DNA from 3 places in the Exiguobacterium sp. ZWU0009 genome. Region 1 is predicted to be linked to each of the others. Evidence: a T-box and tRNA genes for the amino acid it is inferred to sense, from the RefSeq annotation. Region 1 holds a T-box; the other regions hold tRNA genes.
The links. A T-box is a leader RNA that pairs with one kind of tRNA and senses whether it is charged. The one in region 1 lies ahead of argS (arginine--tRNA ligase), so its partner is inferred to be a tRNA-Arg.
Positions count from the first base shown of each region.

Region 1 (10,243 bases):
GCAAAAGTAAAAAGAACGATAAAAAGAATTTCCATAAATCACCGAAACCGAACATACTACGTACACCCTCTCACTTTAAAACAACATCTTAGATACTACATATAGATTTTTCCCTAAAGATGCCTCTTCAAACAATCTTTTGATGATTTTTCGCAAGTCAATTGCATGACAGGGTGACATCGGTTTGTCATCCACGAAAAAAAGGACGAAGCCATCCTGCGCTTCGTCCTTTTCTAGTTAATCGGTTTTCTTTCGACGTTTGTTCGCTGCATACAACAATCCAATGATCGTCAGTGCTGCACCACCTGCTACCGCATATTTCTTGTAGTCCGCTTTTCGTTCGGCGATGACCGTCGTCGTCAATGCTTGGACGACCAACTGTTTCTCTTCATGCAGTCGTGGTGCGTGCAACTTAACAGCACCTGACTCCACCAATACCTCGAATTCACCGTTTGGCAATTCAATCGTGATATCCTCTTCCGTCGCATTGTGATAGACACGCTGTCGTTCGACGTATCCTTCATAGGTGCGCTTCAGTTCAAAGGCGATGACACCCTCCCCTTCTTCAAGGAAGCGCAGATGTTTTTTGATCAGCGCTGCGTTTGCGAGACGGAACATCGGATACTGACGACGGAGGGTAATCAATCCTTTGACGTATTCGACTGCCGGACGCTCTGTTTCCGCCCGTTCATAGTCAAGACGATTGACGACTTCACCGGCATTGAAGCTGTCACGAATTCCGTCCTTCGTCCGGAAGAACTCTTGTCCGGCATGGAGGAAAGGAATGCCTTGTCCCGTCAAGATGATGGCATTCGCGAGCATTTGTCGTTTCCGACGAATCTCCTCCGTGTCCTCTGGACGAGATACCGTTAATTTATCCCAAATCGTCAAATCATCATGAGCCTCGACGTACGAGACGACCTGATTCGGTTCATCGGCAAACCCTTGCGAAGAGACGTTACCAGCGATTCCCCGTTTGACTTCACTCGTCCGGTCAAATGCACCACTGATGAAGCCACGGTCTTCCGGCGTTTGGACGTCGCCTTTGACCCCGTCCCGTAAGCCGTTATTGAAATGCGCGATTCCTGGCATCTTCGGTGCATTGAAGTAATTCGCTTTTTCTTCCGGATCAAGCGGCGTATCGAGATCCCAGCCTTCACCGATAATCAGAATCGACGGATCAATCCGATCAAGTGCATGACGCACCTGATTCATCGTTTCGACATCATGCAGTCCCATCAAATCAAATCGGAAACCGTCCAGATGGTACTCTTTCGCCCAGTACGTCACACAATCAAGAATGAACTTCCGCATCATCAGACGTTCAGACGCCGTATCATTTCCACAGAAACTACCGTTCGAGAGACTACCATCCGCCTCTTGACGATAAAAGTAGCCAGGAACGAACTGACCGAGCGGAACCGTTGCCGCATCATACGTATGATTGAAGACGACGTCCATGATGACACGGATCCCACGGTCATGTAACGCCTGAACCAATTGTTTTAATTCAAGGATCCGCGTTCTTGGATCATCCGGATTTGACGAGTACGAACCTTCCGGCGCAAAGTAGTTCACCGGGTCATATCCCCAGTTATAGTTATCCGGGTCGTTCGGCGCTGTCTCATTGACTGAGCCAAAATCGTAGATCGGCAATAACTGGACATGCGTCACACCGAGATCCGCTAAATAATCAAGTCCTGTTAATCCACCATTTGGTGTCCGTGTTCCTGCTTCCGTCAGTCCAGCGAATGTACCACGTGCGACGACACCACTAGCCGGATGACTCGTTGCATCGCGTACGTGTAGTTCATAAACAACTGCGTCTTGCGAAGAATGGAACAGTGGGCGTTCTTCAATCCATCGTTCTGGTGTCACACTTGTCGGGTCAATCAGCGCACCGCGTTTTCCGTTCGTTCCGACGGCTTTCGCATACGGATCGACTGCCTCGACCTTTTGTCCGTTGATGCTCGCTTGAAACGTATAGAAATAACCTTCATATGCCGCTCGATCGAGTTCAACGACGTATGTTCCCCGTTCGCCTGCCATCATCTCGACCTCTTCGACTTTTCGTGCGCGTAATGTCTTATAGAGACGAATCACGACACGTTCTGCCGTCGGCGCCCACAAGCGCACGCGAATCGCTGTCTCTGAGAAAGTCGCTCCTAAATCATTTCCACTATAGGCAAATCGCTCATCCAGTTCTTGCGGTGTGAGCGTCAACATGTCTGCTGTTTGTTTCAAAGCTAAGCACCCCTTTCATTTCATGGTTTTTATTATAACAAAATTTCAAAGCAGTGGACGCTTCCGGTATTCCTCTCTAAAATAGAGAGTGGAATGAAAGGGGAGATTAAAATGGCAGCAAAAGATAATTCATTTGATATCGTGTCACAAATCAACATCGAGGAAGTCAAGAACGCCGTCCAGATTGCACTGAAAGAAATCACGAATCGCTTCGACTTCAAAGGTTCAAAGAGCGACATGAAGCTCGAAAAAGAGGATTTGATTCTAATCTCAGATGACGATTTCAAACTCGATCAAGTCAAAGATGTCTTAACAGCAAAATTGATTAAGCGCGAAGTTCCGACCAAAAACCTGCAGTACGAAAAAGTCGAGCAGGCTGCTGGGAATACAGTTCGTCAACGCGTCATTCTGAAAAGTGGAATCGACCGTGACGACGCGAAAAAGATCAACAATGCCGTCAAGGAATCGAAATTAAAAGTGAAGACACAGATTCAAGATGACCAAATCCGTGTCACAGGTAAATCACGTGACGACCTACAACAAGTCATGCAAATCGTTCGTGAGCTTCCGTTATCAGTCGACGTGCAGTTCATTAACTTCCGTTAATCGATTCTCATCAATCGGCTGAACGTTCATGTTCAGTCGATCAAACAAAAAAGGGAGGTGCTTTCTGGATCGTATCCAAAAAGTACCTCCCTTCATTTAATTTAAAGTGTTGCTTATTGCGCTGTGTAACCACCATCGAGAACGACAGCTTGCCCCGTGACACCTGCTGCTTTGTCACTTGCAAGGAAAATAGCGTAATCCGCGATTTCTTTGACTTGGAGTAAACGTTGTTGCGGGACAAGTGGATAGATGACTTCTTCTAATACACGTTCGAGTGGTACATTCCGTGTTTCAGCGAGCGAAGACAATTGGTTTTGGACGAGTGGTGTATCGACATAGCCTGGGCAAATCGCGTTGACCGTGATACCTGAAGTTGCCCCTTCTAATGCTGCGACTTTCGTTAAACCGATGACGCCGTGTTTCGCACTGTTATAAGCAGCTTTCCCTGCAAAACCAATCAATCCGTTGATCGATGACATGTTCAAGATTCGTCCAGAGCCTTGTTTTTTCATGATCGGGAAGACATATTTCGTATAGAGGAATGGTGCACGAAGCATGATGCTTTGAAGCAAGTCGAATTTCTCAGTCGAGAACTCTTCGATTGGTGAGACGTGTTGCATTCCTGCATTGTTGATGACGATATCGATCGTTCCGTAATGCGCGACAGTCTGTTCGATACTTGATTTGATCGCCTCTTCATTCGTCACGTCACCTGCGACGGCAAATGCATCGAAGCCTTTTTCACGAAGTGTTTCAGCAGAGCGTTTTGCGGCTTCTTCTTGAAGATCGACGATGACGACCTTAGCGCCTTCTTGAGCGAATTCTTCAGCGATCTCAAGCCCGATTCCACTTGCTGCTCCTGTAATTAACGCGACTTTTCCTTCAAGTTGTTTCATCATGATTGATTCCTTCTTTCTTTATCTTTACGTGTTCGGTCTCTTTACTGTACGCTGATTGAAAGAATAATAAAAATGAATACTTGTTATGACATCTATAACTCAAAAGAATAGGAGAATACTGATGGATTTCCGCCAATTGGAATACTTTACGGAAGTAGCACGCTTCAAAAGCTTCACTCGTGCCGCTGAACATCTCCATGTCACGCAACCAACACTCAGTAAAATGGTCCGTCATTTAGAAGAAGAACTTGAGATGGAATTGTTCGATCGGAGTAAACGACAAATCGTCTTGACGGATGCCGGTGAGACCTTATTGATCGAAGGTGAAAAGATTCTACGTCAGTTATCTGATTTGCCTTCTCACCTCTATGATGTCATGCATTTGACGAAAGGAACGATCCGTCTCGGTATTCCCCCACTGATCGGTTCGCTGTTTTTCCCAGGTCTATTGCGCCGTTTTGAGGAAATGTATCCGATGATCCAAATCGAATTGATCGAAGCCGGTGGACATGCGTTAGAAAAAGCGGTCGTCGCCGGTGAAGTCGATTTGATCGCAACGGTGCTGCCTTCGGATGAGCATTTAACGACACATCCCTTCATCGAAGAGGAATTGCATTTGTTTTTACCAAATGATCATCCACTCGCCGATCGGTCGATGATTGCGTTAGAAGAAGTCGCCGACATGCCGTTCGTCTTGTTTAATGAAACGTTCTCGCTTCACGATGTCGTCTTGAACGCCTGTCAGGATGCCGGATTTACACCTAACGTGTCTCGGGTGAGCTCACAGTGGGACTTCTTATGTTTAGTGGTCGCAGAAGGAAATGCCGTGACCGTCCTTCCACGTTCAATCGCTAATCGTTTTTCGATTCGTGGTGTCAAAACGATCCCGCTTAAAACACGAGTGCCGTGGCACTTAGGAATCGCCGTTCCGACCGGTCGCTATCAATCGTACGTGACGCGGAAATGGATTCAATTCGTCAGTGATATGTATTCCAAATAAGCATACCTTTCATAAAAACCATGTATTTGTAGAATGGTATTTCCTCCTTTACGATAAGAACATCGTTAAAAAAGAAAGGAAGTCCTTTACCATGGCAACTCATTTTGAATCACGTCACGAAACAGGCGTAAAAAAACTCAGCGAATTCACAGACGCAAACGCCGCACAATCTACGCATGATAAAATCTCTGAATCCCTGAAAGATATCGCTCCAGCAGTCGGTGAGTGGATCACGGATTTCGCATACGGTGAAGTTTACAGCCGCGATGGTCTCGTCAACCGTGACCGCGCAATCGTTACGATTGCTTCTCTCGTCACACAAGGTACAGAACCACAGCTCGCTCTCCACATCAATACTGGATTGACAGCTGGTTTGACAGGAAACGAAATCGTCGAAGCTATCATGCACCTTGTTCCTTACACTGGATTCCCACGTGTCTTGAACGCACTCGAAGTCGCGAAAGTCGTCTTCGCAGAACGTGGCGTCACAGTCGAAACAGAATAAGATACGCACGACTTGATTGAAAAAAGATGGGCATGACGTATTTTCGGGTATCTTCTTAACAAAGGAGTGGTCGATCATGCGTTATGCCCTTTTTGCGGATCTTCACAGCTCGGTAGCCGACACAGCGGCTGTCCTAGCTGACATACGGCGGCTCGCTCCCGATGCGCATTTGTTTTGTCTCGGTGATATTCATGAATGCCATGTCGGTAAAAAGCGAGCGAAGCGCTATTCTTTCGAATCGCTCTCCCTCGTCGTGACGCTCGATGATGCTTTTTTAGACCTGATTGATTTTAAGACTTTACTTGGTAATCAAGAAGAACGCATTCTGTCGCTCGTTCCACCACATCTCTCTCCTGTCATCGATGCGTTACGCGATTGCCCGCGAAAACAACGCATCGAGGGGGCATTATTGATTCATGGAGATCAATTGAATTGGTCGCGGAATTTTCTACCCGATCTGTCACAACAACGTGAACCATTACTCTTTTTTGGGCATAGTCACATCAGAGGCTTGTTTCGAAATGGCATCGCCAAACCGAGCCCACTAGGTCAAACTTTATCCATCAAAGGAAAACGGTATGCCGTCAATCTAGGGCCCGTCGTGTTCGAACGAGAATGGTGTCTTTACGATTCAGAGCAACAATCGATCGTGTTCCATCAGGCGAAGTAAGAAGATACGACAAAAGCCGTCGGGCACAGGGCTCGACGGCTTTTGTTCGTGCATCCTATTGATCAGAGATACCGGACAAGTGATGCCTTGACGACATCTACTTGTGTGAAGTTCGTTTCTTCCGCGAATGCTTCGATGACTTGACGTACATCCCCTTGACGACGTACGAAGCTCGTCGGAACCGGTGTCGTACCAACCAGTTGCTCATGCAGACTCGTCAATTGATGATCGTCGATGATCGTCGTCATCAAATCAAGGAACAGCAGAACGTGCAGACGGTTCAAATAATCCCACGGCTTGTCTTCCGAACGGAATTCATTACGAGCGAGCCACTTCTTCAATCCGATCGCATCAATCTGACTCAACGTCTCTGTCGTGCGTGCCGACTTCCAAAGCGTCAACAGTTCCCCAAGTTTTTTCCGCGTCTGTTTCTTGCGCATGAAGAATTCAAAATTGTCTTTCGTCCGTAATGCGTCTCCTTCGATCGGAGCAATCAACTCGGCTTCCGGCGCCGTCACGAAATCGTGAACGAAATCGACAGACTCTCCCGGTAACCAAGCCGCGACTTTCCCGTGAAAATCAGCCATGAAGGCGACCGTTTCTGCCAAAGGTTCCTGCTTCATCTGTGAAGCAGCTTGCTGTAATCGTTCTTTCGTCTCAGTCTTCATAATCTACCTCTTCTTATTCGTGGATTGGTCTTACATTTCTTCTGGAGCGCCGACACCAAGTAAACGAAGACCTTCTGTCAAGACGATCGTGACAGACTTGACGAGTGCAAGACGCGATTGTTTTGCTGCGTCATCTTCGAGAACACGGACATGTCCGTAGTATTTATTGAAGCTTTGTGCAAGATCTAAGACATAACGGCTGATGATTGACGGCTCGCGACGTGTGAACGCGCGATCGATGACCGTCGAGAATTGGTTCAGCATCGAGACGACACCCCATGCATGATCATCGGCGCTACCAGCGAATGGTGTGCCATCATAGCCACCTTTACGGAGCAACGAGTGCGCTCGGGCATTCGTGTACTGGACATACGGTCCTGTTTCGCCTTCGAATTTCAACATCTGCTCAAGATCGAACTCGATGTTATTCATCCGTTCGTTTTTCAAGTCGTGGAAGATGACGGCGCCAACACCAACTTGACGAGCCGTTGCTTCGGCATTCGCTAAATTCGGATTTTTTTCCGCGATGTTGTTCTTCGCGACGTCGATCGCTTCTTGTAGTACTTCTTCAAGCAAGACGATCCGACCTTTACGTGTCGACATTTTCTTTCCGTCTTTCATGATCAGACCGAATGGAACATGGTGCATCCCGTCGACGTTCTCAAATCCAAGTTTCTTCAGGACTGCGAACAATTGCTTGAAGTGAAGCGCTTGTTCCCCACCGACGACGTAGAACGCTTGCTCAAAACGGTATGTTTCAAGACGATAGACAGCAGCTGCTAAATCACGTGTCGCATAAAGCGTTGCGCCATCTTTCTTCTTAATCAAAGCAGGTGGCATACCTTCTGCTTCGAGATCGACGACCATTGCCCCTTCAGATTCAACGAGGAGATCTTTTTCTTCGAGCAAATCGATGACGTGTTGCATCTTATCGTTGTAGAAGGCTTCTCCGTTTAAGCTATCAAACTTGACGCCGAGCATCTCATATACACGGTTGAATTCGACGAGTGAGACTTCACGGAACCATGTCCAAAGCGTCGTCGCCTGCTCATCACCTTGTTCGAGTTTTTTGAACCAGAGACGTCCTTCGTCCTCGAGTGATGGATTTGTTTCCGCTTCTTCGTGGAACCGGACGTATAATTTCAACAATTCCTTGATTGGTTCTGCACGGACCGCTTCTTCCTCACCCCACATCGTGTAAGCAACCATCAATTTCCCGAACTGTGTTCCCCAGTCCCCTAAGTGGTTGACACCAACGACGTCATACCCTTTTTTACGTGAGATTTGGTTGAGCGCGTTCCCGATGACTGTCGAACGCAAGTGACCCATTGAGAATGGTTTCGCAATGTTCGGCGATGAGAAATCTGTGACAATCGTCTTCCCATTTGCTTCACTCGAACCAAACGATTCTTGTTCTGTCAGGACTTGATTGACGATTTCTTGCGAGACGACTTCTCGGTTCAAGAAAACGTTGATGTAAGGACCTACAGCTTGAACGTTCGAGAACAGCGGCGCATCGATTTTTTCTGCGAGGTCTGAAGCGATCATGTTCGGTGCTTTACGGAATGCTTTTGCGAGCATGAAACATGGGAATGCCAAATCTCCGTGATCTTCATGTTTCGGTTGCTCGATCAGTTGTTCGATTTGTTCAACCGATAAGGCACCTTCCATGACTTGATGTAATACTTCTGCATACTGCGCTTTATAACTCATCTTTATTTCCTCCTGCTTCACTGATTTTTTGGCAATAAAAAACGCCCCTTGCGCCACGCGCAAAGAGACGGAATGACCGCGGTACCACTCTTCTTGGTGTCATTTTGACACCCACCTTGTTCGGGGATAACGGGGTTCCCCCGGCTACGCCTCTTCCATCAGGAATCGGGCAGCGTCTCAGAAGTGCGTTTCACGATCGGTTCGTCCTCAGGCTTCCACCATTCCCTGATTCGCTAGTTGACGAAAATCAACCGTTACTCTCTTCATCATCGACTGTATTCGATATCTTTCACATTATACGCAATTCTTTCTTTTCTCTCAACCTTATTTTTTTGGTAAATGGCTTATCAAAATTTCCACAATTCGGGTATAGGAATAAAAGATACTTCTCAGGGGGAGGGATGTTTCATGCGCTACTACCAACATGTAGCCCGGACAAGCTGGATCGTCTTCGGTCTCGTCGCCTTGACGTTATTAGTGATCGGCATCGTTCATCCACCAACCTTCCATCCTTCTGTCTCCATCATCAACACGCTTTATTTATTCGGACTCGTTCTCCTGTTTCAGTTCGATAATGTCCGTCGTGGTGGCATTTACTATACATTCCAAGAAGGAATCATCTTATTTTTGTTCCTCAATTACGGTTTAACGTACGCCTTGATTTTAAGCCAAATCGGTATTCTCGTCTTTCAATTCATGTCTCACCGAAAAGCGATTCGCTGGAAACGTTTCGTCTACCTCTACCCGATCAACGCCCTATTCGATTTAGTCTATATCTCGCTTCCCGCCTTTGCGTATTATGCGCTCGGTGGTCCGATCGGCTCAAACTTTACGTATACGAAAGCCTTGATTCCTTTCACCGGCTTTTTAATCACCGTTTTCCTTGTCTCTTATTTCCAATGTCTGTTCGTCAATCATTTCCTCTTCTTGAAATACGATTGGCGCCGTCTCGTGAAGTTGCAATCCCTCGTCTACGGAATCAGCATGTTGAGCGCTTTACTTGGGATCTGGTTTTACGATGAGAGTCCACTCGTCGCGGCTACGGTTTCCGCCTTGATTCTCTTTTTGTTCAAACGTCTGTTGCAAGAGCGTGGTGATTCGCTTGAAGCAAATGATAATGCCAAACGATTTGATGATGCGAAGGAACACTTGTTGATTTCCCGCTTTGAACGCGAGACGATTGATTCGTTACTCCTTGATTTACCGCATCTGCTACCGTTTTCTGAAGGTTGGATCTCAATCCAACAACAGCGAAAACAAGTCATCTATAACATCCGGACGAAACAACCGATTGATGTATTACCATTGTTTCATTCCTTGACAGCCGACGATTTGCATACCCCGATCATCTATGGTCTTCGGTGCGACTGGGGCAACGATATTCAAATCGGATTGCCTGTCGATCGTCACTCGATGCTGGCGATTCCTTCGATTACGAGCGGAGAGGTCGATGTCTCGATCATCCTGTTCCATCAAGTCGCAGATGCCTATGATGCGACGAATGCCGATGAGTTATCTCGTCTGCTCCGTATCTTTTGTCGTGTCTTAGAGCGCTCTCGTGAAACGGTTCAACTCTACACGGAAAGTCGGACCGATGCTTTGACCGAATTACCAAATAGCCGTGCCTTTTATGAACATGGTCGGCAGGAGTTTGCTGCTGACTGCTATCCGCTCTCCGTGATCCTGTTTGATATTGATCATTTTAAACGCGTCAACGATACGTACGGTCATAAAGTAGGCGATCTTGTCCTTCGTGAACTCGGTCGACGTATCCAAGCGATCCAATTGCAACATGATGAGGTCTTTGCTGCTCGTTATGGCGGGGAGGAGTTCGTACTTCTCTTACGAAATGGTAGTCAAGAGGCTGCCATCCAGATTGCCGAGACGGTCCGCCATGCGGTCATGGATCGTCCCTTCCTCGTCGATGGTCACCGACTG
Region 1 covers NZ_CP018057.1:3,051,601-3,061,843, forward strand. The annotation lists gene L985_RS15795 (site-2 protease family protein) at 1-55, opposite strand, end outside; gene pulA (type I pullulanase) at 238-2,244, opposite strand; gene L985_RS15805 (YajQ family cyclic di-GMP-binding protein) at 2,356-2,850, shown strand; gene L985_RS15810 (3-hydroxybutyrate dehydrogenase) at 2,964-3,749, opposite strand; gene L985_RS15815 (LysR family transcriptional regulator) at 3,871-4,749, shown strand; gene L985_RS15820 (carboxymuconolactone decarboxylase family protein) at 4,841-5,254, shown strand; gene L985_RS15825 (metallophosphoesterase family protein) at 5,331-5,924, shown strand; gene L985_RS15830 (hypothetical protein) at 5,987-6,592, opposite strand; gene argS (arginine--tRNA ligase) at 6,623-8,305, opposite strand; T-box leader at 8,366-8,584, opposite strand; gene L985_RS15840 (GGDEF domain-containing protein) at 8,714-10,243, shown strand, end outside.

Region 2 (10,243 bases), 280 kb from region 1:
CAGCTCTCGGGAACCCATGGATGTTGTATCAGACGATCCAGTATCTCGAATCAGGAACGCTTCCGGCAGAACCGACAGCGCGCGAGAAGATTGATATTTGTCTTTTGCACGCAACGCGACTGGTCGCGCTAAAGGGAGAAGAACTCGCCGTACGCGAAATGCGGACACACGTCGCTTGGTACTTGAAAGGAATGAAGGGGAACGGTCGCGTTCGCAATGCGTTGTTTAATATCGATACGCACGCGGGACTCGTTGAACTCTTACAGCAGTACTTGCGGACACTCGAAGAAGACGTAGCATATGCCTAACAGGTAAAGTATGGTCGGACAGAGTCGTTTTGTGGTACGCTAGTTGCATTGAAGATGAGCGTATCGGTTTTCTAAAGGGCTGTCGGTCATTCCGGCAGCTTTTTATTCGAGAGAATCGTCGTGAACCATTATTAAAAGGAGTGAAGACAGTGAGTCAGGATATGGAAATGAACGATCAAATGCAGGTGCGTCTCGGTAAGATGAACGCCATGCGTGAACAAGGTCTCGATCCATTCGGCGCACGTTTTGAACGTTCGACGGATACTGCGAGCATTCGTGCATCATTTGGTGAACATACAAAAGAAGAGTTGGCTGAACTGAAACCGGAAGTTGCCATCGCGGGTCGTGTCATGACGACACGTCGTAAAGGAAAGGTTGGCTTTACGAACGTCCAGGATGTACAAGGTCAAATTCAGTTGTATGTCCGTAAAGATGATGTCGGTGAAGATGCCTATGAGATCTATAAGACATGTGACTTAGGTGACATCGTCGGGATCCAAGGTTACGTGTTCAAGACGAATGTTGGTGAACTCTCTGTTCACGTCACAGCATTTACGTTATTAACGAAAGCGTTACGTCCACTTCCGGATAAATATCACGGATTAAAAGATATCGAACAACGTTACCGTCAGCGTTACCTCGACCTTATTACGAACCAAGAATCACGTGAGACATTCATCGCACGGAGTAAAGTCATTCGTGGAATCCGTCAATATCTCGATAACCTCGGATACTTGGAAGTCGAAACACCAATGTTGCACACGATTGCGGGTGGAGCATCGGCTCGTCCGTTCATCACGCATCATAATGCACTCGACATGACGCTTTACATGCGGATTGCGATCGAGCTCCATTTGAAACGTTTGATCGTCGGTGGACTTGAGAAAGTCTACGAAATCGGTCGTGTGTTCCGTAATGAAGGAATCTCAACACGCCATAACCCAGAATTCACGATGATCGAACTCTATGAAGCGTATGCGGATTATAAAGACATCATGAACTTAACAGAGAATCTGATCGCTCACGTCGCACAAGAAGTACTCGGTACGACACAAGTCACTTACGGAGAAGACGTCATCGATCTATCTGTCGGTTGGAAACGAGCACACATGGTAGATCTCGTTAAAGAAGCGACAGGTGTCGACTTCTTCGAACAGATTTCAAACGAACGTGCTCTTGAACTGGCACATGAACACGGTGTTGAAGTCCAGTCGCACATGACGACGGGACATATCTTGAATGAGTTCTTCGAACAAAAAGTAGAAGAAACACTAGTCCAACCAACATTCGTCTATGGTCACCCTGTTGAAGTATCACCGCTGGCGAAGAAAAATCCAGAGGATCCACGTTTTACGGATCGCTTTGAATTGTTCATCGTCCGTCGTGAGCATGCGAATGCCTTCACGGAATTGAACGATCCAATCGATCAACGTGAACGTTTCGAAGCACAACTCGTCGAAAAAGAAGCAGGAAACGACGAAGCACATGAAATGGATACAGACTTCATTGAAGCACTCGAGTACGGTATGCCGCCAACGGGTGGTCTTGGAATCGGGATCGATCGTCTCGTCATGCTGTTGACGAATGCGCCATCGATTCGTGATGTGTTACTCTTCCCGACGATGCGTCATCAACAAAATTAATGAGTAGAGCTCCGTTCCTTCTATACCTTATAGAAGGAACGGAGCGTTCTTTTTGAAGTCAATGTAGGGATAAACGAGTCAAAAAACGGGTAAATGAAAGTTTTTAAATGTTTTTCTAATAAAATGCTTGTACGATTCAAAAAGCCATGGTATATTACTTCTTGTGCCGCGAATGGTCGTGACACACAAAAATAAATATCAAAAAAGTTGTTGACAATCGAGTTGATAACTTGTTAAGATATTAAAGTTGCTGAAAACGACACGACGAACTTTGAAAACTGAACGATGAGGCAAAAATCGTATTCTACGGAATACAAACATGAATGAAGCGCAAGCTTCGTCAATCGTGACTTCGGTCACAAAAACGAGCAAGTCAAACACTTCATGGAGAGTTTGATCCTGGCTCAGGACGAACGCTGGCGGCGTGCCTAATACATGCAAGTCGAGCGCAGGAAACTGACGGAACTCTTCGGAGGGAAGGCAGCGGAATGAGCGGCGGACGGGTGAGTAACACGTAAGGAACCTGCCTCAAGGATTGGGATAACTCCGAGAAATCGGAGCTAATACCGGATAGTTCAACGGACCGCATGGTCCGCTGATGAAAGGCGCTCCGGCGTCACCTTGAGATGGCCTTGCGGTGCATTAGCTAGTTGGTGGGGTAACGGCCCACCAAGGCGACGATGCATAGCCGACCTGAGAGGGTGATCGGCCACACTGGGACTGAGACACGGCCCAGACTCCTACGGGAGGCAGCAGTAGGGAATCTTCCACAATGGACGAAAGTCTGATGGAGCAACGCCGCGTGAGTGATGAAGGTTTTCGGATCGTAAAACTCTGTTGTAAGGGAAGAACACGTACGAGAGGTAATGCTCGTACCTTGACGGTACCTTACGAGAAAGCCACGGCTAACTACGTGCCAGCAGCCGCGGTAATACGTAGGTGGCAAGCGTTGTCCGGAATTATTGGGCGTAAAGCGCGCGCAGGCGGCCTTTTAAGTCTGATGTGAAAGCCCCCGGCTCAACCGGGGAGGGCCATTGGAAACTGGAAGGCTTGAGTACAGAAGAGAAGAGTGGAATTCCACGTGTAGCGGTGAAATGCGTAGAGATGTGGAGGAACACCAGTGGCGAAGGCGACTCTTTGGTCTGTAACTGACGCTGAGGCGCGAAAGCGTGGGGAGCAAACAGGATTAGATACCCTGGTAGTCCACGCCGTAAACGATGAGTGCTAGGTGTTGGGGGGTTTCCGCCCCTCAGTGCTGAAGCTAACGCATTAAGCACTCCGCCTGGGGAGTACGGCCGCAAGGCTGAAACTCAAAGGAATTGACGGGGACCCGCACAAGCGGTGGAGCATGTGGTTTAATTCGAAGCAACGCGAAGAACCTTACCAACTCTTGACATCCCATTGACCGCTTGAGAGATCAAGTTTTCCCTTCGGGGACAATGGTGACAGGTGGTGCATGGTTGTCGTCAGCTCGTGTCGTGAGATGTTGGGTTAAGTCCCGCAACGAGCGCAACCCCTATCCTTAGTTGCCAGCATTTAGTTGGGCACTCTAGGGAGACTGCCGGTGACAAACCGGAGGAAGGTGGGGATGACGTCAAATCATCATGCCCCTTATGAGTTGGGCTACACACGTGCTACAATGGACGGTACAAAGGGCAGCGAGACCGCGAGGTGGAGCCAATCCCATAAAGCCGTTCCCAGTTCGGATTGCAGGCTGCAACTCGCCTGCATGAAGTCGGAATCGCTAGTAATCGCAGGTCAGCATACTGCGGTGAATACGTTCCCGGGTCTTGTACACACCGCCCGTCACACCACGAGAGTTTGCAACACCCGAAGCCGGTGAGGTAACCGCAAGGAGCCAGCCGTCGAAGGTGGGGTAGATGATTGGGGTGAAGTCGTAACAAGGTAGCCGTATCGGAAGGTGCGGCTGGATCACCTCCTTTCTAAGGAAAACGTCCCTTACGGGACATGCCCATCGTTCAGTTTTGAGAGCTCGTCTCTCAGTCTCGATAGAGACACTCGCACCTTGAAAACTGAAGACATCAACAAGACATCAAACTTTTAATTAACCATGTCATTTAAGACGTGTGTTCTTAGAATACCAACGCTAGATCAAGGTATGAAGGGCGTACGGTGGATGCCTTGGCACTAGGAGCCGATGAAGGACGCGACGAACAGCGATATGCTTCGGGGAGCAGTAAGTATGCTTTGATCCGAAGATTTCCGAATGGGGGAACCCACCATCTGTAATGGGATGGGACATGTTACATGAATACATAGTGTAGCGTGAGGCAGACCCGGGGAACTGAAACATCTAAGTACCCGGAGGAAGAGAAAGCAAATGCGATTCCCTGAGTAGCGGCGAGCGAAACGGGAACAGCCCAAACCGAAGAGCATGCTCTTCGGGGTTGTAGGACACTCTATACGGAGTCAAAAAGGAAGACAGTAGGTGAAGGACCTGGAAAGGTCGGCCGAAGAAGGTGACAGCCCTGTAGCTGAAACTGTTTTCCCTCCAGAGTGGATCCTGAGTACGGCGGGACACGTGAAACCCCGTCGGAATCCGGGAGGACCATCTCCCAAGGCTAAATACTCCCTAGTGACCGATAGTGAACCAGTACCGTGAGGGAAAGGTGAAAAGCACCCCGGAAGGGGAGTGAAATAGATCCTGAAACCGTATGCCTACAAGTAGTCAGAGCCCGTTAACGGGTGATGGCGTGCCTTTTGTAGAATGAACCGGCGAGTTACGATAACGCGCGAGGTTAAGCCGATGAGGCGGAGCCGTAGCGAAAGCGAGTCTGAACAGGGCGTTCAGTGCGTTGTCGTAGACCCGAAACCAGGTGATCTACCCATGTCCAGGATGAAGGTCAGGTAACACTGACTGGAGGTCCGAACCCACGCACGTTGAAAAGTGCGGGGATGAGGTGTGGGTAGCGGTGAAATGCCAATCGAACCTGGAGATAGCTGGTTCTCCCCGAAATAGCTTTAGGGCTAGCCTCGAGGTTGAGAGTTCTGGAGGTAGAGCACTGATTGGACTAGGGGCCCCCACAGGGTTACCGAATTCAGTTAAACTCCGAATGCCAGCAACTTATACTCGGGAGTCAGACTGCGAGTGATAAGATCCGTAGTCAAGAGGGAAACAGCCCAGACCGCCAGCTAAGGTCCCAAAGTGTATGTTAAGTGGAAAAGGATGTGGCGCTGCCTAGACAGCTAGGATGTTGGCTTAGAAGCAGCCACCATTCAAAGAGTGCGTAATAGCTCACTAGTCGAGTGGCGCCGCGCCGAAAATGTAACGGGGCTAAACATACCACCGAAGCTGCGGATTCCGTAAGGAATGGTAGGGGAGCGTTCCAAACCGCTGTGAAGCTGTACCGGAAGGAGCAGTGGAGCGTTTGGAAGTGAGAATGCCGGTGTGAGTAGCGAAAAGAGGGGTGAGAATCCCCTCCGTCGAAAGCCCAAGGTTTCCTGAGGAAGGCTCGTCCGCTCAGGGTTAGTCTGGACCTAAGCCGAGGCCGAAAGGCGTAGGCGATGGATAACAGGTTGATATTCCTGTACCGCCGATCCACCGTTTGAACAATGGGGGGACGCAGGAGGATAGTGACGCATGCGGATGGAAGTGCATGTGCAAGTTTCAAGACCGTCTGATTGGCAAATCCGTCAGGCACCAAAGTCAAGGAACGATGCGGAGTCCCGTAGGGACGTAGGTCACGATTTCACACTGCCAAGAAAAGCCTCTAGTGAGGGGGAAGGCGCCAGTACCGTAAACCGACACAGGTAGGCGAGATGAGAATTCTAAGACGCGCGGGATAACTCTCGTTAAGGAACTCGGCAAAATGGTCCCGTAACTTCGGGAGAAGGGACGCTCTACATGAGTAGAGCCGCAGTGAATAGGCCCAAACGACTGTTTAGCAAAAACACAGGTCTCTGCTAAATCGCAAGATGACGTATAGGGGCTGACGCCTGCCCGGTGCTGGAAGGTTAAGGGGATGGGTTAGCGCAAGCGAAGCTTTGAACCGAAGCCCCAGTAAACGGCGGCCGTAACTATAACGGTCCTAAGGTAGCGAAATTCCTTGTCGGGTAAGTTCCGACCCGCACGAAAGGCGTAACGATTTGGGCACTGTCTCAACGAGAGACCCGGTGAAATCATAGTACCTGTGAAGATGCAGGTTACCCGCGACAGGACGGAAAGACCCCATGGAGCTTTACTACAGCCTGATATTGAGGCTTTGTGCATGATGTACAGGATAGGCGGGAGACGTCGAGCCCGGAGCGCCAGCTTCGGAGGAGTCACCCTTGGGATACCGCCCTTCATGCATAGAGTCTCTAACTCGCAGCCGTGATCCGGCTGGAGGACCGTGTCAGGCGGGTAGTTTGACTGGGGCGGTCGCCTCCTAAACAGTAACGGAGGCGCCCAAAGGTTCCCTCAGAATGGTTGGAAATCATTCGTAGAGCGCAAAGGCAGAAGGGAGCTTGACTGCGAGACCTACAAGTCGAGCAGGGACGAAAGTCGGGCTTAGTGATCCGGTGGTTCCGCATGGAAGGGCCATCGCTCAACGGATAAAAGCTACCCTGGGGATAACAGGCTGATCTCCCCCAAGAGTCCACATCGACGGGGAGGTTTGGCACCTCGATGTCGGCTCATCGCATCCTGGGGCTGGAGTAGGTCCCAAGGGTTGGGCTGTTCGCCCATTAAAGCGGTACGCGAGCTGGGTTCAGAACGTCGTGAGACAGTTCGGTCCCTATCCGTCGTGGGCGCAGGAAATTTGAGGAGAGCTGTCCTTAGTACGAGAGGACCGGGATGGACGCACCGCTGGTGTACCAGTTGTTCCGCCAGGAGCATCGCTGGGTAGCTACGTGCGGACGGGATAAATGCTGAAAGCATCTAAGCATGAAGCCCCCTCCAAGATGAGATTTCCCTTTGAGTAATCAAGAAAGACCCCTCAGAGACGATGAGGTAGATAGGTCACGGGTGGAAGCATGGCGACATGTGGAGCTGAGTGATACTAATCGGTCGAGGCCTTGTTCTAGCAGATGCATTGTTGATGACTTCAGTTTTGAGGGCGCGAGCCTTTCAAAAAAACGAAAAAAAGTCTTGACGTTATGTGAACATAATGTTAAGATAATAAATGTCTGGTGGCGATAGCCAAGTGGTCACACCCGTTCCCATGCCGAACACGGAAGTTAAGCACTTGAACGCCGAAAGTAGTTGGGGGCTTCCCCCTGTGAGGATAGGACGCTGCCAGGCGATACATATGGAGGATTAGCTCAGCTGGGAGAGCACCTGCCTTACAAGCAGGGGGTCGGCGGTTCGATCCCGTCATCCTCCACCATTTTTTATTACACTTGCCGGTGTAGCTCAGCTGGTAGAGCAACTGACTTGTAATCAGTAGGTCGCGGGTTCGACTCCTGTTGCCGGCACCATCTTTATCTTCAATGATCACCAGAATTCAATTATGAATGAAGGTTCTACCTTTTATATCCCTGCCGGGGTGGCGGAACTGGTAGACGCACAGGACTTAAAATCCTGCGGGGGTTTCCCCGTGCCGGTTCGATTCCGGCCCTCGGTACCATTTTCATTTTGATGTTTGCTGTTTGATCCTTATATTCCGCACCCTTAGCTCAGCTGGATAGAGTACTTGACTACGAATCAAGGGGTCGGGAGTTCGAATCTCTCAGGGTGCATTTTCGGGAAGTAGCTCAGCTTGGTAGAGCACTTGGTTTGGGACCAAGGGGTCGCAGGTTCGAATCCTGTCTTCCCGACCATCTTCAATTTCATCCCTTTAATGGGGCCTTAGCTCAGCTGGGAGAGCGCCTGCCTTGCACGCAGGAGGTCAGCGGTTCGATCCCGCTAGGCTCCACCATTTTTATGACGAACTTTGAAAACTGAACGATGAGGCAAAAATCGTATTCTACGGAATACAAACATGAATGAAGCGCAAGCTTCGTCAATCGTGACTTCGGTCACAAAAACGAGCAAGTCAAACACTTTATGGAGAGTTTGATCCTGGCTCAGGACGAACGCTGGCGGCGTGCCTAATACATGCAAGTCGAGCGCAGGAAACTGACGGAACTCTTCGGAGGGAAGGCAGTGGAATGAGCGGCGGACGGGTGAGTAACACGTAAGGAACCTGCCTCAAGGATTGGGATAACTCCGAGAAATCGGAGCTAATACCGGATAGTTCAACGGACCGCATGGTCCGCTGATGAAAGGCGCTTCGGCGTCACCTTGAGATGGCCTTGCGGTGCATTAGCTAGTTGGTGGGGTAACGGCCCACCAAGGCGACGATGCATAGCCGACCTGAGAGGGTGATCGGCCACACTGGGACTGAGACACGGCCCAGACTCCTACGGGAGGCAGCAGTAGGGAATCTTCCACAATGGACGAAAGTCTGATGGAGCAACGCCGCGTGAGTGATGAAGGTTTTCGGATCGTAAAACTCTGTTGTAAGGGAAGAACACGTACGAGAGGTAATGCTCGTACCTTGACGGTACCTTACGAGAAAGCCACGGCTAACTACGTGCCAGCAGCCGCGGTAATACGTAGGTGGCAAGCGTTGTCCGGAATTATTGGGCGTAAAGCGCGCGCAGGCGGCCTTTTAAGTCTGATGTGAAAGCCCCCGGCTCAACCGGGGAGGGCCATTGGAAACTGGAAGGCTTGAGTACAGAAGAGAAGAGTGGAATTCCACGTGTAGCGGTGAAATGCGTAGAGATGTGGAGGAACACCAGTGGCGAAGGCGACTCTTTGGTCTGTAACTGACGCTGAGGCGCGAAAGCGTGGGGAGCAAACAGGATTAGATACCCTGGTAGTCCACGCCGTAAACGATGAGTGCTAGGTGTTGGGGGGTTTCCGCCCCTCAGTGCTGAAGCTAACGCATTAAGCACTCCGCCTGGGGAGTACGGCCGCAAGGCTGAAACTCAAAGGAATTGACGGGGACCCGCACAAGCGGTGGAGCATGTGGTTTAATTCGAAGCAACGCGAAGAACCTTACCAACTCTTGACATCCCATTGACCGCTTGAGAGATCAAGTTTTCCCTTCGGGGACAATGGTGACAGGTGGTGCATGGTTGTCGTCAGCTCGTGTCGTGAGATGTTGGGTTAAGTCCCGCAACGAGCGCAACCCCTATCCTTAGTTGCCAGCATTTAGTTGGGCACTCTAGGGAGACTGCCGGTGACAAACCGGAGGAAGGTGGGGATGACGTCAAATCATCATGCCCCTTATGAGTTGGGCTACACACGTGCTACAATGGACGGTACAAAGGGCAGCGAGACCGCGAGGTGGAGCCAATCCCATAAAGCCGTTCCCAGTTCGGATTGCAGGCTGCAACTCGCCTGCATGAAGTCGGAATCGCTAGTAATCGCAGGTCAGCATACTGCGGTGAATACGTTCCCGGGTCTTGTACACACCGCCCGTCACACCACGAGAGTTTGCAACACCCGAAGCCGGTGAGGTAACCGCAAGGAGCCAGCCGTCGAAGGTGGGGTAGATGATTGGGGTGAAGTCGTAACAAGGTAGCCGTATCGGAAGGTGCGGCTGGATCACCTCCTTTCTAAGGAAAACGTCCCTTACGGGACATGCCCATCGTTCAGTTTTGAGAGCTCGTCTCTCAGTCTCGATAGAGACACTCGCACCTTGAAAACTGAAGACATCAACAAGACATCAAACTTTTAATTAACCATGTCATTTAAGACGTGTGTTCTTAGAATACCAACGCTAGATCAAGGTATGAAGGGCGTACGGTGGATGCCTTGGCACTAGGAGCCGATGAAGGACGCGACGAACAGCGATATGCTTCGGGGAGCAGTAAGTATGCTTTGATCCGAAGATTTCCGAATGGGGGAACCCACCATCTGTAATGGGATGGGACATGTTACATGAATACATAGTGTAGCGTGAGGCAGACCCGGGGAACTGAAACATCTAAGTACCCGGAGGAAGAGAAAGCAAATGCGATTCCCTGAGTAGCGGCGAGCGAAACGGGAACAGCCCAAACCGAAGAGCATGCTCTTCGGGGTTGTAGGACACTCTATACGGAGTCAAAAAGGAAGACAGTAGGTGAAGGACCTGGAAAGGTCGGCCGAAGAAGGTGACAGCCCTGTAGCTGAAACTGTTTTCCCTCCAGAGTGGATCCTGAGTACGGCGGGACACGTGAAACCCCGTCGGAATCCGGGAGGACCATCTCCCAAGGCTAAATACTCCCTAGTGACCGATAGTGAACCAGTACCGTGAGGGAAAGGTGAAAAGCACCCCGGAAGGGGAGTGAAATAGATCCTGAAACCGTATGCCTACAAGTAGT
Region 2 covers NZ_CP018057.1:79,815-90,057, forward strand. The annotation lists gene dusB (tRNA dihydrouridine synthase DusB) at 1-308, shown strand, start outside; gene lysS (lysine--tRNA ligase) at 470-1,951, shown strand; rRNA gene L985_RS00460 (16S ribosomal RNA) at 2,333-3,894, shown strand; rRNA gene L985_RS00465 (23S ribosomal RNA) at 4,062-6,975, shown strand; rRNA gene rrf (5S ribosomal RNA) at 7,078-7,193, shown strand; tRNA gene L985_RS00475 (tRNA-Val) at 7,203-7,278, shown strand; tRNA gene L985_RS00480 (tRNA-Thr) at 7,294-7,369, shown strand; tRNA gene L985_RS00485 (tRNA-Leu) at 7,432-7,518, shown strand; tRNA gene L985_RS00490 (tRNA-Arg) at 7,557-7,630, shown strand; tRNA gene L985_RS00495 (tRNA-Pro) at 7,635-7,711, shown strand; tRNA gene L985_RS00500 (tRNA-Ala) at 7,734-7,809, shown strand; rRNA gene L985_RS00505 (16S ribosomal RNA) at 7,935-9,496, shown strand; rRNA gene L985_RS00510 (23S ribosomal RNA) at 9,664-10,243, shown strand, end outside.
Region 2: it encodes a tRNA-Arg, which carries the amino acid that the T-box ahead of argS (arginine--tRNA ligase) is inferred to sense. The anticodon was not compared.

Region 3 (10,243 bases), 290 kb from region 1:
AATTTCTTTCGCTCGACCGATAACTGGGTCAAGACGTGTTTCGCGCGCTTGTTGTGTCAAATCACGAGCAAGACCATCAAGTGTAGGTGTTGCGACACCTGAACCTGCTTGCGACGCGTTTGCTGTCGTTTCGCTGTTCCCGAGCAACTGGAGTACTTGCTGACGGGCTTTTGAAAGACTGATGCCTAAGTTATTCAAGACACGAGCAGCAACGCCCTCTCCTTCTCGAATCAATCCGAGCAAGAGGTGTTCTGTCCCAACGTAAGAGTGACCAAGTTTACGTGCCTCATCCATTGATAACTCGATGACCTTTTTCGCACGTGGTGTATAGTGAATCGTCGTTGCACCATCTTGTCCGCGACCGATCAATGCTTCGACTTCCATTTGAATTTTATCTGAACTGAGACCGAGTGCTGTTAAGGCTTTCGCAGCGATTCCGTCTCCTTCACGTACAAGTCCGAGTAAAATGTGTTCTGTTCCGATATTGTGGTGCCCCAACCGTACTGCCTCTTCTTGAGCAAGTGCCAATACACGTTGTGCACGTTCTGTGAATCGTCCAAACATCATTATGCAAAACCTCCTTGTGTGTGATCCCTGTTTGTCTGTTCGGTTAACATCGTCCGGATTCGTTTCGCCCGTTCGATGTCCCGTTCTCTAGATGTTAATTGTTTCCCGAAATGCTTTTGTAGAAAACCTGTTTGTAGTGATACGAGCAGTTGATGAAAAAGATTTGGAGGAAGATTGACCTCTAGTCCCAGACTATCTGCTAAGCGGACATCCGATAGTCGTTCCGTTGCTTCCCGCGCTGTAATCAGTCGAGCTGATGTCAGGATGCCATAGGAACGATATAGTCTGTCCTCTAGTTCTTCTTGATACATCTCCAATAATCCTTTTCGTGCTGCCTGTTCTGCTTCAATTAATGCTTCAACGGCAAATTGATAGTCCGTGATTAGCATATCCTCGCTTGCCCCAAGCGTCCGTTGGTTCGACAGTTGAAACATACGACCAGATGCATCGCTTCCCTCGCCGTAACGCCCACGAATCGCGAATCCAAGCTGTCGTAAGTGTTTGATATAGCCTTGAATCTGATTCGTCAGGACCAGTCCCGGTAAATGCAACATCACGGAAGCACGAAGACCTGTTCCGACGTTACTCGGACATGTCGTTAAATAACCAAGCGTGTCATCAAAAGCAATTTTAAATCGTTCACTGATCAAGCGATCGACTTGTTTTGCGATCCGAAACGCTTCTTCAAGTTGAAGTCCCGGTAATAACGTCTGAATCCGGAAATGATCCTCTTCATTGACCATGACACTGATCTGCTCATCTTCACTGATGAAGAGTCCTGTCCGTGGATGACTCGCTAACGCCGGACTGATTAGATGCTTTTCTACTAAAGCGGTTCGAGTCAGGACATCCGCCTGATCGACGCGACCAAACCGAAACCCTTTCATCCCGTTTAGTTGGCGTTCCGTCTCGTCAATGAGCGCATTGGCTTGTGCTTCTGACAACATCGTTGAGAACGGATAACGTGTCGTATTGCGCGCCAATCGGATCCGTGTCGAAACGACGATGTCGTCAAAGGGAGAAGATTGATTCATCGATTCGCTTAAAGGGTGTTGGAGCAACTCTTCAAACATGACGCAAATCCTCCTCGACACTTTCAATCTGTTGTTTTATGATTTCTGCTTCTTCATAGTCTTCTGCTAAGATTTTGCGATTGAGTTGTTCTTTCAGTCGACTGAGCTGCTGGTTCAATCGTTTTTCCACGGATTCCTCATCAGGTCGTGAGCCATAGTGTTGCGTATGACCGTGTTGGAACTGACGAACCATGCCGTCGACTTCGTCTTTAAAAAATGAATAACAAGTCGGGCAACCGACTTTACGAAGATGAAGCAATTGTTGACGGGTCATACCGCAAGACGGACACGCCGTCCCTTGATATTCACGTGCTAACTCCCGCACACAAACCGAGCATAAGAACTTCTCATCGGTTTCCGATTCTTGTGGAAGTTTGACACGGACGATTGCTTCTCGTTCGCCACATCGTTGACAACGCATCATGCATTCCTCCAATGTCCGACGACTAGAGTCGCTTCATGGTTTGAAGAAGCGTCCGCATCAAGTGGGCACGCATCCGGTGTTGATCTTCGACCGCCATTGGCAAACTCTCTTTTTGCAACAGCGATTGAATCAAAATAGCTTCCCGCCGCGTCAGTAATTGTTCGTTCATCAAACGAATCAAATAATCTTCTGCAGCTTGTTCCGTCAAATGATCATCGATCCATGAACTGACTTCATCTAATAGATCGTGACTATCGAGCACAACGATTTTTTGAATCCGAATGTATCCACCGCCACCCCGTTTACTTTCAACGAAATAACCCTTTTCGACCGTAAAACGAGTATTGATGACGTAGTTGATTTGTGATGGAACACAGTCAAAACGCTGTGCAATTTCTTGACGTTTGATTTCAATCGTCTTTTCGTCGTGTAAAATTTGCTTTAAATAGGCTTCGATGATATCTGTGATGTTTTGCATTGGCACCACCTCTCTGACCATCTTTGACTATTGTTTGATTTAATAGTAATCATCTAAAAAAAGAAATGCAACTGATAAGGCTTTTTATAAAACACAAAAAGACCGACCTGCAATCTGCAGATCGGTCAAGTGCCTGGCAACGTCCTATCCTCACAGGGGGAAGCCCCCAACTACTTTCGGCGTTCAAGTGCTTAACTTCCGTGTTCGGCATGGGAACGGGTGTGACCACTTGGCTATCGTCACCAGACGACGGGCTCGCGCCCTCAAAACTGAAGTCATCAACAAGCATCTGCTAGAACAAGGCCTCGACCGATTAGTATCACTCAGCTCCACATGTCGCCATGCTTCCACCCGTGACCTATCTACCTCATCGTCTCTGAGGGGTCTTTCTTGATTACTCAAAGGGAAATCTCATCTTGGAGGGGGCTTCATGCTTAGATGCTTTCAGCATTTATCCCGTCCGCACGTAGCTACCCAGCGATGCTCCTGGCGGAACAACTGGTACACCAGCGGTGCGTCCATCCCGGTCCTCTCGTACTAAGGACAGCTCTCCTCAAATTTCCTGCGCCCACGACGGATAGGGACCGAACTGTCTCACGACGTTCTGAACCCAGCTCGCGTACCGCTTTAATGGGCGAACAGCCCAACCCTTGGGACCTACTCCAGCCCCAGGATGCGATGAGCCGACATCGAGGTGCCAAACCTCCCCGTCGATGTGGACTCTTGGGGGAGATCAGCCTGTTATCCCCAGGGTAGCTTTTATCCGTTGAGCGATGGCCCTTCCATGCGGAACCACCGGATCACTAAGCCCGACTTTCGTCCCTGCTCGACTTGTAGGTCTCGCAGTCAAGCTCCCTTCTGCCTTTGCGCTCTACGAATGATTTCCAACCATTCTGAGGGAACCTTTGGGCGCCTCCGTTACTGTTTAGGAGGCGACCGCCCCAGTCAAACTACCCGCCTGACACGGTCCTCCAGCCGGATCACGGCTGCGAGTTAGAGACTCTATGCATGAAGGGCGGTATCCCAAGGGTGACTCCTCCGAAGCTGGCGCTCCGGGCTCGACGTCTCCCGCCTATCCTGTACATCATGCACAAAGCCTCAATATCAGGCTGTAGTAAAGCTCCATGGGGTCTTTCCGTCCTGTCGCGGGTAACCTGCATCTTCACAGGTACTATGATTTCACCGGGTCTCTCGTTGAGACAGTGCCCAAATCGTTACGCCTTTCGTGCGGGTCGGAACTTACCCGACAAGGAATTTCGCTACCTTAGGACCGTTATAGTTACGGCCGCCGTTTACTGGGGCTTCGGTTCAAAGCTTCGCTTGCGCTAACCCATCCCCTTAACCTTCCAGCACCGGGCAGGCGTCAGCCCCTATACGTCATCTTGCGATTTAGCAGAGACCTGTGTTTTTGCTAAACAGTCGTTTGGGCCTATTCACTGCGGCTCTACTCATGTAGAGCGTCCCTTCTCCCGAAGTTACGGGACCATTTTGCCGAGTTCCTTAACGAGAGTTATCCCGCGCGTCTTAGAATTCTCATCTCGCCTACCTGTGTCGGTTTACGGTACTGGCGCCTTCCCCCTCACTAGAGGCTTTTCTTGGCAGTGTGAAATCGTGACCTACGTCCCTACGGGACTCCGCATCGTTCCTTGACTTTGGTGCCTGACGGATTTGCCAATCAGACGGTCTTGAAACTTGCACATGCACTTCCATCCGCATGCGTCACTATCCTCCTGCGTCCCCCCATTGTTCAAACGGTGGATCGGCGGTACAGGAATATCAACCTGTTATCCATCGCCTACGCCTTTCGGCCTCGGCTTAGGTCCAGACTAACCCTGAGCGGACGAGCCTTCCTCAGGAAACCTTGGGCTTTCGACGGAGGGGATTCTCACCCCTCTTTTCGCTACTCACACCGGCATTCTCACTTCCAAACGCTCCACTGCTCCTTCCGGTACAGCTTCACAGCGGTTTGGAACGCTCCCCTACCATTCCTTACGGAATCCGCAGCTTCGGTGGTATGTTTAGCCCCGTTACATTTTCGGCGCGGCGCCACTCGACTAGTGAGCTATTACGCACTCTTTGAATGGTGGCTGCTTCTAAGCCAACATCCTAGCTGTCTAGGCAGCGCCACATCCTTTTCCACTTAACATACACTTTGGGACCTTAGCTGGCGGTCTGGGCTGTTTCCCTCTTGACTACGGATCTTATCACTCGCAGTCTGACTCCCGAGTATAAGTTGCTGGCATTCGGAGTTTAACTGAATTCGGTAACCCTGTGGGGGCCCCTAGTCCAATCAGTGCTCTACCTCCAGAACTCTCAACCTCGAGGCTAGCCCTAAAGCTATTTCGGGGAGAACCAGCTATCTCCAGGTTCGATTGGCATTTCACCGCTACCCACACCTCATCCCCGCACTTTTCAACGTGCGTGGGTTCGGACCTCCAGTCAGTGTTACCTGACCTTCATCCTGGACATGGGTAGATCACCTGGTTTCGGGTCTACGACAACGCACTGAACGCCCTGTTCAGACTCGCTTTCGCTACGGCTCCGCCTCATCGGCTTAACCTCGCGCGTTATCGTAACTCGCCGGTTCATTCTACAAAAGGCACGCCATCACCCGTTAACGGGCTCTGACTACTTGTAGGCATACGGTTTCAGGATCTATTTCACTCCCCTTCCGGGGTGCTTTTCACCTTTCCCTCACGGTACTGGTTCACTATCGGTCACTAGGGAGTATTTAGCCTTGGGAGATGGTCCTCCCGGATTCCGACGGGGTTTCACGTGTCCCGCCGTACTCAGGATCCACTCTGGAGGGAAAACAGTTTCAGCTACAGGGCTGTCACCTTCTTCGGCCGACCTTTCCAGGTCCTTCACCTACTGTCTTCCTTTTTGACTCCGTATAGAGTGTCCTACAACCCCGAAGAGCATGCTCTTCGGTTTGGGCTGTTCCCGTTTCGCTCGCCGCTACTCAGGGAATCGCATTTGCTTTCTCTTCCTCCGGGTACTTAGATGTTTCAGTTCCCCGGGTCTGCCTCACGCTACACTATGTATTCATGTAACATGTCCCATCCCATTACAGATGGTGGGTTCCCCCATTCGGAAATCTTCGGATCAAAGCATACTTACTGCTCCCCGAAGCATATCGCTGTTCGTCGCGTCCTTCATCGGCTCCTAGTGCCAAGGCATCCACCGTACGCCCTTCATACCTTGATCTAGCGTTGGTATTCTAAGAACACACGTCTTAAATGACATGGTTAATTAAAAGTTTGATGTCTTGTTGATGTCTTCAGTTTTCAAGGTGCGAGTGTCTCTATCGAGACTGAGAGACGAGCTCTCAAAACTGAACGATGGGCATGTCCCGTAAGGGACGTTTTCCTTAGAAAGGAGGTGATCCAGCCGCACCTTCCGATACGGCTACCTTGTTACGACTTCACCCCAATCATCTACCCCACCTTCGACGGCTGGCTCCTTGCGGTTACCTCACCGGCTTCGGGTGTTGCAAACTCTCGTGGTGTGACGGGCGGTGTGTACAAGACCCGGGAACGTATTCACCGCAGTATGCTGACCTGCGATTACTAGCGATTCCGACTTCATGCAGGCGAGTTGCAGCCTGCAATCCGAACTGGGAACGGCTTTATGGGATTGGCTCCACCTCGCGGTCTCGCTGCCCTTTGTACCGTCCATTGTAGCACGTGTGTAGCCCAACTCATAAGGGGCATGATGATTTGACGTCATCCCCACCTTCCTCCGGTTTGTCACCGGCAGTCTCCCTAGAGTGCCCAACTAAATGCTGGCAACTAAGGATAGGGGTTGCGCTCGTTGCGGGACTTAACCCAACATCTCACGACACGAGCTGACGACAACCATGCACCACCTGTCACCATTGTCCCCGAAGGGAAAACTTGATCTCTCAAGCGGTCAATGGGATGTCAAGAGTTGGTAAGGTTCTTCGCGTTGCTTCGAATTAAACCACATGCTCCACCGCTTGTGCGGGTCCCCGTCAATTCCTTTGAGTTTCAGCCTTGCGGCCGTACTCCCCAGGCGGAGTGCTTAATGCGTTAGCTTCAGCACTGAGGGGCGGAAACCCCCCAACACCTAGCACTCATCGTTTACGGCGTGGACTACCAGGGTATCTAATCCTGTTTGCTCCCCACGCTTTCGCGCCTCAGCGTCAGTTACAGACCAAAGAGTCGCCTTCGCCACTGGTGTTCCTCCACATCTCTACGCATTTCACCGCTACACGTGGAATTCCACTCTTCTCTTCTGTACTCAAGCCTTCCAGTTTCCAATGGCCCTCCCCGGTTGAGCCGGGGGCTTTCACATCAGACTTAAAAGGCCGCCTGCGCGCGCTTTACGCCCAATAATTCCGGACAACGCTTGCCACCTACGTATTACCGCGGCTGCTGGCACGTAGTTAGCCGTGGCTTTCTCGTAAGGTACCGTCAAGGTACGAGCATTACCTCTCGTACGTGTTCTTCCCTTACAACAGAGTTTTACGATCCGAAAACCTTCATCACTCACGCGGCGTTGCTCCATCAGACTTTCGTCCATTGTGGAAGATTCCCTACTGCTGCCTCCCGTAGGAGTCTGGGCCGTGTCTCAGTCCCAGTGTGGCCGATCACCCTCTCAGGTCGGCTATGCATCGTCGCCTTGGTGGGCCGTTACCCCACCAACTAGCTAATGCACCGCAAGGCCATCTCAAGGTGACGCCGAAGCGCCTTTCATCAGCGGACCATGCGGTCCGTTGAACTATCCGGTATTAGCTCCGATTTCTCGGAGTTATCCCAATCCTTGAGGCAGGTTCCTTACGTGTTACTCACCCGTCCGCCGCTCATTCCACTGCCTTCCCTCCGAAGAGTTCCGTCAGTTTCCTGCGCTCGACTTGCATGTATTAGGCACGCCGCCAGCGTTCGTCCTGAGCCAGGATCAAACTCTCCATAAAGTGTTTGACTTGCTCGTTTTTGTGACCGAAGTCACGATTGACGAAGCTTGCGCTTCATTCATGTTTGTATTCCGTAGAATACGATTTTTGCCTCATCGTTCAGTTTTCAAAGTTCGTCATAAAAATGGTGGAGCCTAGCGGGATCGAACCGCTGACCTCCTGCGTGCAAGGCAGGCGCTCTCCCAGCTGAGCTAAGGCCCCATTAAAGGGATGAAATTGAAGATGGTCGGGAAGACAGGATTCGAACCTGCGACCCCTTGGTCCCAAACCAAGTGCTCTACCAAGCTGAGCTACTTCCCGAAAATGCACCCTGAGAGATTCGAACTCCCGACCCCTTGATTCGTAGTCAAGTACTCTATCCAGCTGAGCTAAGGGTGCGGAATATAAGGATCAAACAGCAAACATCAAAATGAAAATGGTACCGAGGGCCGGAATCGAACCGGCACGGGGAAACCCCCGCAGGATTTTAAGTCCTGTGCGTCTACCAGTTCCGCCACCCCGGCAGGGATATAAAAGGTAGAACCTTCATTCATAATTGAATTCTGGTGATCATTGAAGATAAAGATGGTGCCGGCAACAGGAGTCGAACCCGCGACCTACTGATTACAAGTCAGTTGCTCTACCAGCTGAGCTACACCGGCAAGTGTAATAAAAAATGGTGGAGGATGACGGGATCGAACCGCCGACCCCCTGCTTGTAAGGCAGGTGCTCTCCCAGCTGAGCTAATCCTCCATATGTATCGCCTGGCAGCGTCCTATCCTCACAGGGGGAAGCCCCCAACTACTTTCGGCGTTCAAGTGCTTAACTTCCGTGTTCGGCATGGGAACGGGTGTGACCACTTGGCTATCGCCACCAGACATTTATTATCTTAACATTATGTTCACATAACGTCAAGACTTTTTTTCGTTTTTTTGAAAGGCTCGCGCCCTCAAAACTGAAGTCATCAACAATGCATCTGCTAGAACAAGGCCTCGACCGATTAGTATCACTCAGCTCCACATGTCGCCATGCTTCCACCCGTGACCTATCTACCTCATCGTCTCTGAGGGGTCTTTCTTGATTACTCAAAGGGAAATCTCATCTTGGAGGGGGCTTCATGCTTAGATGCTTTCAGCATTTATCCCGTCCGCACGTAGCTACCCAGCGATGCTCCTGGCGGAACAACTGGTACACCAGCGGTGCGTCCATCCCGGTCCTCTCGTACTAAGGACAGCTCTCCTCAAATTTCCTGCGCCCACGACGGATAGGGACCGAACTGTCTCACGACGTTCTGAACCCAGCTCGCGTACCGCTTTAATGGGCGAACAGCCCAACCCTTGGGACCTACTCCAGCCCCAGGATGCGATGAGCCGACATCGAGGTGCCAAACCTCCCCGTCGATGTGGACTCTTGGGGGAGATCAGCCTGTTATCCCCAGGGTAGCTTTTATCCGTTGAGCGATGGCCCTTCCATGCGGAACCACCGGATCACTAAGCCCGACTTTCGTCCCTGCTCGACTTGTAGGTCTCGCAGTCAAGCTCCCTTCTGCCTTTGCGCTCTACGAATGATTTCCAACCATTCTGAGGGAACCTTTGGGCGCCTCCGTTACTGTTTAGGAGGCGACCGCCCCAGTCAAACTACCCGCCTGACACGGTCCTCCAGCCGGATCACGGCTGCGAGTTAGAGACTCTATGCATGAAGGGCGGTATCCCAAGGGTGACTCCTCCGAAGCTGGCGCTCCGGGCTCGACGTCTCCCGCCTATCCTGTACATCATGCACAAAGCCTCAATATCAGGCTGTAGTAAAGCTCCATGGGGTCTTTCCGTCCTGTCGCGGGTAACCTGCATCTTCACAGGTACTATGATTTCACCGGGTCTCTCGTTGAGACAGTGCCCAAATCGTTACGCCTTTCGTGCGGGTCGGAACTTACCCGACAAGGAATTTCGCTACCTTAGGACCGTTATAGTTACGGCCGCCGTTTACTGGGGCTTCGGTTCAAAGCTTCGCTTGCGCTAACCCATCCCCTTAACCTTCCAGCACCGGGCAGGCGTCAGCCCCTATACGTCATCTTGCGATTTAGCAGAGACCTGTGTTTTTGCTAAACAGTCGTTTGGGCCTATTCACTGCGGCTCTACTCATGTAGAGCGTCCCTTCTCCCGAAGTTACGGGACCATTTTGCCGAGTTCCTTAACGAGAGTTATCCCGCGCGTCTTAGAATTCTCATCTCGCCTACCTGTGTCGGTTTACGGTACTGGCGCCTTCCCCCTCACTAGAGGCTTTTCTTGGCAGTGTGAAATCGTGACCTACGTCCCTACGGGACTCCGCATCGTTCCTTGACTTTGGTGCCTGACGGATTTGCCAATCAGACGGTCTTGAAACTTGCACATGCACTTCCATCCGCATGCGTCACTATCCTCCTGCGTCCCCCCATTGTTCAAACGGTGGATCGGCGGTACAGGAATATCAACCTGTTATCCATCGCCTACGCCTTTCGGCCTCGGCTTAGGTCCAGACTAACCCTGAGCGGACGAGCCTTCCTCAGGAAACCTTGGGCTTTCGACGGAGGGGATTCTCACCCCTCTTTTCGCTACTCACACCGGCATTCTCACTTCCAAACGCTCCACTGCTCCTTCCGGTACAGCTTCACAGCGGTTTGGAACGCTCCCCTACCATTCCTTACGGAATCCGCAGCTTCGGTGGTATGTTTAGCCCCGTTACATTTTCGGCGCGGCGCCACTCGACTAGTGAGCTATTACGCACTCTTTGAATGGTGGCTGCTTCTAAGC
Region 3 covers NZ_CP018057.1:90,586-100,828, reverse strand. The annotation lists gene clpC (ATP-dependent protease ATP-binding subunit ClpC) at 1-567, opposite strand, end outside; gene L985_RS00575 (ATP--guanido phosphotransferase) at 567-1,640, opposite strand; gene L985_RS00570 (hypothetical protein) at 1,633-2,061, opposite strand; gene L985_RS00565 (CtsR family transcriptional regulator) at 2,087-2,542, opposite strand; rRNA gene rrf (5S ribosomal RNA) at 2,674-2,789, opposite strand; rRNA gene L985_RS00555 (23S ribosomal RNA) at 2,836-5,749, opposite strand; rRNA gene L985_RS00550 (16S ribosomal RNA) at 5,917-7,478, opposite strand; tRNA gene L985_RS00545 (tRNA-Ala) at 7,604-7,679, opposite strand; tRNA gene L985_RS00540 (tRNA-Pro) at 7,702-7,778, opposite strand; tRNA gene L985_RS00535 (tRNA-Arg) at 7,783-7,856, opposite strand; tRNA gene L985_RS00530 (tRNA-Leu) at 7,895-7,981, opposite strand; tRNA gene L985_RS00525 (tRNA-Thr) at 8,044-8,119, opposite strand; tRNA gene L985_RS00520 (tRNA-Val) at 8,135-8,210, opposite strand; rRNA gene rrf (5S ribosomal RNA) at 8,220-8,335, opposite strand; rRNA gene L985_RS00510 (23S ribosomal RNA) at 8,438-10,243, opposite strand, start outside.
Region 3: it encodes a tRNA-Arg, which carries the amino acid that the T-box ahead of argS (arginine--tRNA ligase) is inferred to sense. The anticodon was not compared.